3 regions of the Acidovorax sp. GW101-11A03 genome follow, and region 1 is predicted to be linked to each of the others. Evidence: predicted binding sites of a transcription regulator. Region 1 holds the regulator's gene; each other region holds the start of a gene.

Region 1 (2,263 bases):
GGTGCGCAGCGATGCAGGCGACATCCGCATCGACGGCCATTCGGTGGCCCACATGCCCATCCACCGCCGCTCGCGGCTGGGGCTGTCGTACCTGCCGCAGGAAGCCTCCATCTTCCGCAAGCTCACGGTCGAAGAAAACGTGCGCGCCGTGCTGGAGCTGCAGCGAGGCGACGACGGCCAGCCGCTCTCGCGTGAGGCCATCGAAGAGCGCCTGACGGCCTTGCTGGAAGAGCTGCGCGTGCAGCACCTGCGCGCCTCGCCCGCGATGGCCCTGTCCGGTGGCGAGCGCCGTCGGGTGGAGATCGCCCGCGCCCTGGCCACACAGCCGCGCTTCATCCTGCTGGACGAGCCCTTTGCAGGCATCGACCCCATCGCCGTGATCGAGATCCAGCGCATCATCGGTTTCCTCAAGGCGCGCGGCATTGGTGTGCTCATCACCGACCACAACGTGCGCGAAACCCTGGGCATCTGCGATCACGCCTTCATCATCAGCGATGGCCGCGTGCTGGCGCAGGGCACGCCGTCCGAGATCGTGGACAACGCCGAAGTGCGCCGGGTGTATCTGGGCGAACATTTCCGCATGTGATGAAGCCTGGCCTGTCGCTGCGCGTCTCGCAGCACCTTGCACTGACCCCCCAGCTCCAGCAGTCCATCCGGCTGCTGCAGCTGTCCACGCTCGAACTCTCGCAGGAAGTCGAGCAGATGCTCGACGAGAACCCGTTCCTCGAACGCACAGCCGAAGAGGCGCCGCGCGAGGAGTTTGGCCTGGAAACCGCCGACGCCCCCGCGCAAGCCGACGAATACAGCGCTGATGATGCTATATTTTCAGGAGCTACAAGCGCAAGCGCAGCGGGCGCAGAAGGCCCAAATGATGCCGAAACGCCAGGCCCTGGCGTCGACGAACCCGACTGGAGCGGCGACGGCACGGTCGAGATGGCGCCCAACGACGCCGAATGGGGCGGCGACGCCCCGGCCCGCACCCGCAACGATGCGGAAGGCGACGACGCTGATGCCACCGAACTGGCCCGCTCGCATGAATCGCTCACCGCTTTTTTGCACCGCCAGGCCCTGTCGCTGCGCCTGTCCGAGGTGGATTGCGCCGCGCTGCGCTTCCTGATCGAATCCCTGAACGACGACGGCTACCTCGAAGAGCCGCTCGAAGAACTCGCCACCGCCCTGGCCGGGCCGGATGACCTGGAGCAGATCGAAGAGCTGGTGCACCGCTTTACCGTGGCGCTGCGCCTGCTGCAAAGCCTGGAGCCCACGGGCGTGGGCGCGCGCAACCTGGCCGAATGCCTCACGCTGCAGCTCAAGGCGCTGGACGCCGACGAAGAGGCCGACCCCGACACCGTCAAGACGGCGCTCACTATCTGCCAGCAACCGCTGGAGATGCTGGCCCGCCGCGACATCCGCCGCCTGACGCAGCTCTGTGGCGACGGCGAAGAGCGCACCCGCGCCGCCATGGCACTGATCGCCCGTCTGGAGCCGCGCCCCGGCCGCAAGTTCGTCGATGTGGAGCGCAACATCATCGTGCCCGACGTGATCGTGCGCAAAGCCGGGCGTGCCAACGGGCGGGACGGCCAGCACAACTTCATCGTGCAGCTCAACCCCGACGTGATGCCCCGCCTGCGCGTGCACGACATCTACGCCGGCGCCCTGCGCGGCCACAAGGGCGGCGAAGGCCACCAGGGCATGCAGCAGCGGCTGCAGGAGGCGCGCTGGTTCATCAAGAACATCCAGCAGCGCTTTGACACCATCCTGCGCGTCTCGCGCGCCATCGTCGAGCGGCAGAAGAACTTCTTCACCCACGGCGAACTGGCCATGCGCCCGCTGGTGCTGCGCGACATCGCCGACGAACTGGGCCTGCACGAATCCACGATCAGCCGCGTGACCACGGCCAAATACATGGCCACGCCCATCGGCACCTACGAGCTGAAGTACTTCTTTGGCTCTGGCCTGGGCACCGAGACCGGTGGCAATGCGTCCAGCACCGCTGTGCGCGCACTGATCAAGCAGTTCGTGTCGGCAGAGAACCCCACCAAGCCGCTGTCGGACAGCCAGATCGCCGAGATGCTCAAGGAGCAGGGCATTGAATGCGCACGCCGCACCGTGGCGAAGTACCGCGAAGCGCTCAAGATTGCGCCGGCGAATCTGCGCAAGGCGCTATGAAGAAGCGACGCGCAGAGGCTGCTCGCGGCGCCAAGCGAAGGGGTTTTCTATTGTTGGCGTGCTGCAAAGGCTGAATCGTATGCTTGGGCGGTGA
Region 2 (2,263 bases), on a different contig from region 1:
TGATGGGCAGGCGCCGCTCGCGCCACAGGTAGTAGAAGGTGTCTTCGTACCCTGGCTGGATGTAGCGATCAGTGATGCCCAGCTTGCGCGTGAGGTGGCGCACAAAACGCTCGGCGTCGGCGCTGGTGTAGTGCGAGGGGTCGCGCTCGTCGGCAAACAGCGCGGGGTTCTGCCACGCGGGCTGTCCATCAGAGCGCCAGCAGATGGACAGCGCCCAGCGCGGCAATTGCTCGCCCGGGTACCACTTGCCCTGGCCAAAGTGCAGAAAGCCGCCCTGGCCGTATTCGGCGCGCAGCTTGTGCGTGAGTTCGGTGGCAAAGCCGCGCTTGGTGGGGCCCAGCGCGTCGGTGTTCCACTCGGGCGCGTCGCGGTCGCCCACGGCCACAAAGGTGGGCTCGCCGCCCATGGTCAGGCGCACATCGCCCGCCACCAGGTCGGCGTCCACCTGCTCGCCGAGGGCCAGCACGGCCTGCCACTGGTCTTCGGTGTAGGGCTTGGTCACGCGGGGTGATTCGTAGACGCGCGTCACGCGCATCTCGTGGCTGAAGTCCACCTCGGCCTTGTCCACACCGCCTTCAATCGGCGCGGCCCCGGAGGGTTGGGGCGTGCAGGCCAGCGGGATGTGGCCCTCACCCGCCATCAGGCCGCTGGTGGCATCCAGGCCAATCCAGCCTGCGCCGGGCAGATAGACCTCGCACCAGGCGTGCAGGTCGGTGAAGTCGTGGTCGGTGCCGCTGGGGCCGTCGAGCGCCTTCACGTCCGGCGTGAGCTGGATCAGGTAGCCCGACACAAACCGTGCCGCCAGCCCCAGGTGGCGCAGCAGTTGCACCAGCAGCCAGCCCGAGTCGCGGCACGAGCCGCTGGCCTTTTGCAGCGTCTCCTCGGGCGTCTGCACGCCGGGCTCCAGGCGGATGAGGTAGCGGATGTCTTGCGACACCTGCTGGTTGAGCTTGACCAGGAAATCGATGGTGCGCTGCTTGCTGCGGTCCACCTTGTCCAGATAGGCCTGCACCAGCGGCGTCATCGCGTCGGTGGCCAGGTAGGGCGCCAGCTCCTGCTGCACCTCGCTGCTGTAGTTGAACGGGATGTTCTCGGCCTCGGGCTCCAGGAAGAAGTCGAAGGGGTTGTACACCGCCATCTCCACCACCAGGTCCACCGTGACCTTGAACTCGCGCGTCTTCTCGGGAAAGACCAGCCGCGCCTGGTAGTTGGCAAACGGGTCCTGCTGCCAGTTGATGAAGTGCTGCGCGGGCTCGACCTTGAGCGAATACGAAATCACATTGCTGCGGCAATGGGGCGCAGGCCGCAATCGAATGGTCTGCGGCCCGAGGCCGACCAGCCGGTCGTATTGGTAATGCGTGACGTGGTGGAGCGCGGCGTGGATGGGCATATGCAGGCCATGCTAGCAAGTCCCGAGCCATCGCGGGCAACTATTCCGGGGGCGGTGACAAGTGGTCATCGGCTGTTCACAATGTGCGGTCCGTGCCCCGCTGCCGGGGCTGTCTCTCTTTAGCTGATCGCGCACCAACTTGGTGATGCTTTGATTCACCCATGTCCCACTCCCCCCAACTTGTGCTCCTGCCCGGCCTGGCCGCCGATGAACGCATGTGGCGCGGCGTGCTGCCGCTGCTGCCCGCCGCGCTGCGCCCCGAGGTCGCCACCGCCCACCAGGATGTAAACCTGCATCGCATCGAAGACTTTGCCGCCCGGCTGCTGGCGCAGCACGCGGGGCCGCTGGTGCTGGCGGGCGCGTCGATGGGCGGCATGATCGCCATGGAGGCCGCACGCCAGGCGCCGCAGCGGGTCGCAGGGCTCGCGCTGCTGGGCACGACCGCGCGGCCTGAGACGCCCGACATGCGCGCCCTGCGCGAAGGCGCCATTGAGCTGTTTGAACAGGGCCGCGTGCGCGAGGTCATCGAGCCCAACGTGGCCCTGGCCTTCCACCCCGTGAATGCCGCCAACACGGACCTAGTGCAGGCCTACCTGGACTTTGTGCTGGACGCGGGCCCCGACCACCTGGTGCGCCAAAACCGCGCCGTGATCCATCGGCCCGATGCGCGGGTGCATCTGCCGCAGGTGGCCAGCCCCGTGCTGGTGGTGTGTGGCGCGGCCGACCAGCTCACACCGCCCGAATGCTCGGCAGAGATTGCGGCGCTGGTGCCCGGCGCCGAACACCACCTGCTGCCCGACAGCGGCCACATGCTGACCATGGAGCAGCCCGAGGTGGTGACCCGCCTGCTGGTGCAGTGGCTGGGCCGCAACG
Region 3 (2,263 bases), on a different contig from region 1:
CAGCCAGAAGCTGCGTGAGAGTGCTGCCCAGTCCCGTGCTGCAGGGGCGGCAGGCACAGTCGTGGCCTTGGGTGCGGGCGCAGGATTCAAGGTTTTTTGGGCTCTTGCGCCTGTTGGTAAAGCGTTTGCAGCTACATTATTCATAGCATTCTGTACCGCCCCGGCGGGGGCAGCATCCAGGGGGGAGTGAAAAACGGCACTGACCATGGTGTTTCTCCTGTGAATCCTGTGAAGAGGCCGGGTGTGCAGGTCGGGTCAGAGTGGGGTGCCCGATCAGGCTTTGATCTTGAAGCTGTCGGCGTACTTGGCGGGGTCCTTGCCGTCCCACACCACACCGTCCACCAGTTTGTGGCTGCGCATGTCGCTCTTGGGCAGCGGTGTCTTCGATGCAGTGGCGGCCTGCTTGTAGACGTCGATGCGGTTCACGGCCTTGGCCACATTCAGGTAGTCGGGGTGGTCCTTCACCAAGCCCCAGCGCTTGTGCTGGGTGAGGAACCACATGCCGTCCGTGAGGTACGGGAAGTTCACCGTGCCTTCGTTGAAGAACTTCATGTGGTTGGGGTCGTCCCAGGTCTTGCCCATGCCGTCTTGATAGCGGCCCAGGATGCGCTGGTTGATGGCATCGACACCCGTGTTCACATAGGCCTTGCCGGCAATGGTCTCGGCCATCTTGTTCTTGTTGGCCAGGCCATCGTCGATCCACTTGCTGGCCTCGAGGATGGCGGCCGTCACGGCGCGGGCCGTGTTGGGGTACTTCTGCACGAATTCGGACGTGGTGCCCAGCACTTTTTCGGGGTGGTCCTTCCAGATGTCCTGCGTGGTGGTGGCGGTGATGCCGATGCCGTCCATGATGGCGCGGTGGTTCCAGGGCTCGCCCACGCAGAAACCGTCCATGTTGCCCACGCGCATGTTGGCCACCATCTGGGGTGGCGGCACGGTGATGACTTTGGCGTCCTTCATGGGGTTGATGCCATGTGCGGCCAGCCAGTAATACAGCCACATGGCGTGCGTGCCGGTGGGGAATGTCTGGGCGAAGGTGTATTCGCGCTTCTCGCTGGCCATGAGCTTGGCCAGGCCAGCGCCGTTGACGGCGCCTTTTTCGGCCAGCTTCTTGGACAGCGTGATGGCCTGGCCGTTGTGGTTCAGGTTCATCAGCACGGCCATGTCCTTCTTGGGGCCCGCCAGGCCCAGGTGCACGCCGTAGACCAGGCCATACAGAACGTGGGCAAAGTCGAGTTCGCCATTCACCAGCTTGTCGCGCACACCGGCCCACGATGCTTCCTTGGTGGGGATGATGGTCACGCCGTACTTCTTGTCGATGCCCAGCACCGAGGCCATCACCACGCTGGCGCAGTCGGTCAGCGGGATGAAGCCGATCTTCACTTCCTTCTTCTCGGGGGCGTCCGAGCCCTGGGCGTGCACCAGGGCGCGCAGGGCGGGGCTCACGCCCACGGCGCCCACGGTAGCGGCCTGCAGCACGGTGCGGCGGTTGAGGCTGGTTTTCAACAGATCGGTCATGGGGCGGTTCCTCGGTGCGTTAGAAAACAAAAAAGGCGTCCTCCCCTGGCCGGGTTGCATGCGCAAACGGGCTCGGAGAGGGACGCCTTTGTCCATGGCAAAGCCCATTGGGGGGCTTTGTGTCAGCACTGGCCCGCCATTGGGCCGGTGCTGTCAGGGTGGGACCTTCTTTGGTCTTGCCAGGGTTAATGCAAGCAGCGTGCCAGCCTGTGTTGCGCCAGTCTGGCGCTGCCATCACTATGCTTTTGATAGCTGCTTGGGCAAGATGGGCAGGCGGAAACGGCCTTTTTTGCTTGAAATGGCCAAGGCTGGTGCATGTGGGCCGGGCTGCACTGCATTTGTGCGGCGCACCATCTGGGAGAAGCTGGTGGATCTGGGCGCGGCCGAGGCCAGGGCAGCCGAGCAAGGGCCGCCCCGCAGCGAGGGCTGCGTCCCCCTTCCCGAATGGCGTAGACATTCGAGAGAAGGGGGAAGCGGCGCAGCCGCTCAGGGGGAAGTCACTTATTTATCCCAGCAGATCCATCACATCGAGCATGCGCTGCGCCACATCTGCCAGCTTGAGGCCTTTGTCCATCGCCGTCTTGCGCAGCTTCTCGTAGGCAGCCTGTTCGGTCAGGCCCTGGCGCTGCATCAGCAGGCCCTTGGCGCGGTCGATGGTCTTGCGGTCTTTGAGTTCGGTCTTGGCGTCGGCCAGCTCGGCGCGCAGGGCCTGCTCGTGCTGGAAGCGCGCCATGGCCACGTCCAG

What was found. Region 1 encodes sigma-54, which starts transcription at its own class of promoters, with help from an activator protein. Its sites were predicted from a motif close to TGGCANGNAANCTGCTTT; they were not measured.
Region 2: a site for sigma-54 is predicted at 1,403-1,420, ahead of AC07Z7_RS20135 (transglutaminase family protein). Genes of this name have one in related genera too.
Region 3: a site for sigma-54 is predicted at 1,706-1,723, ahead of AC07Z7_RS08000 (CmpA/NrtA family ABC transporter substrate-binding protein). Genes of this name have one in related genera too.

Annotation. Positions count from the first base shown of each region.
Region 1 covers NZ_JBWKZU010000002.1:19,558-21,820, forward strand. The annotation lists gene lptB (LPS export ABC transporter ATP-binding protein) at 1-586, shown strand, start outside; gene AC07Z7_RS01360 (RNA polymerase factor sigma-54) at 586-2,169, shown strand; gene AC07Z7_RS01365 (glutaredoxin domain-containing protein) at 2,217-2,263, opposite strand, start outside.
Region 2 covers NZ_JBWKZU010000058.1:23,186-25,448, reverse strand. The annotation lists gene AC07Z7_RS20135 (transglutaminase family protein) at 1-1,390, opposite strand, end outside; gene AC07Z7_RS20130 (alpha/beta fold hydrolase) at 1,552-2,263, shown strand, end outside.
Region 3 covers NZ_JBWKZU010000013.1:57,508-59,770, forward strand. The annotation lists gene ntrB (nitrate ABC transporter permease) at 1-207, opposite strand, end outside; gene AC07Z7_RS08000 (CmpA/NrtA family ABC transporter substrate-binding protein) at 274-1,518, opposite strand; gene AC07Z7_RS08005 (ANTAR domain-containing response regulator) at 2,024-2,263, opposite strand, start outside.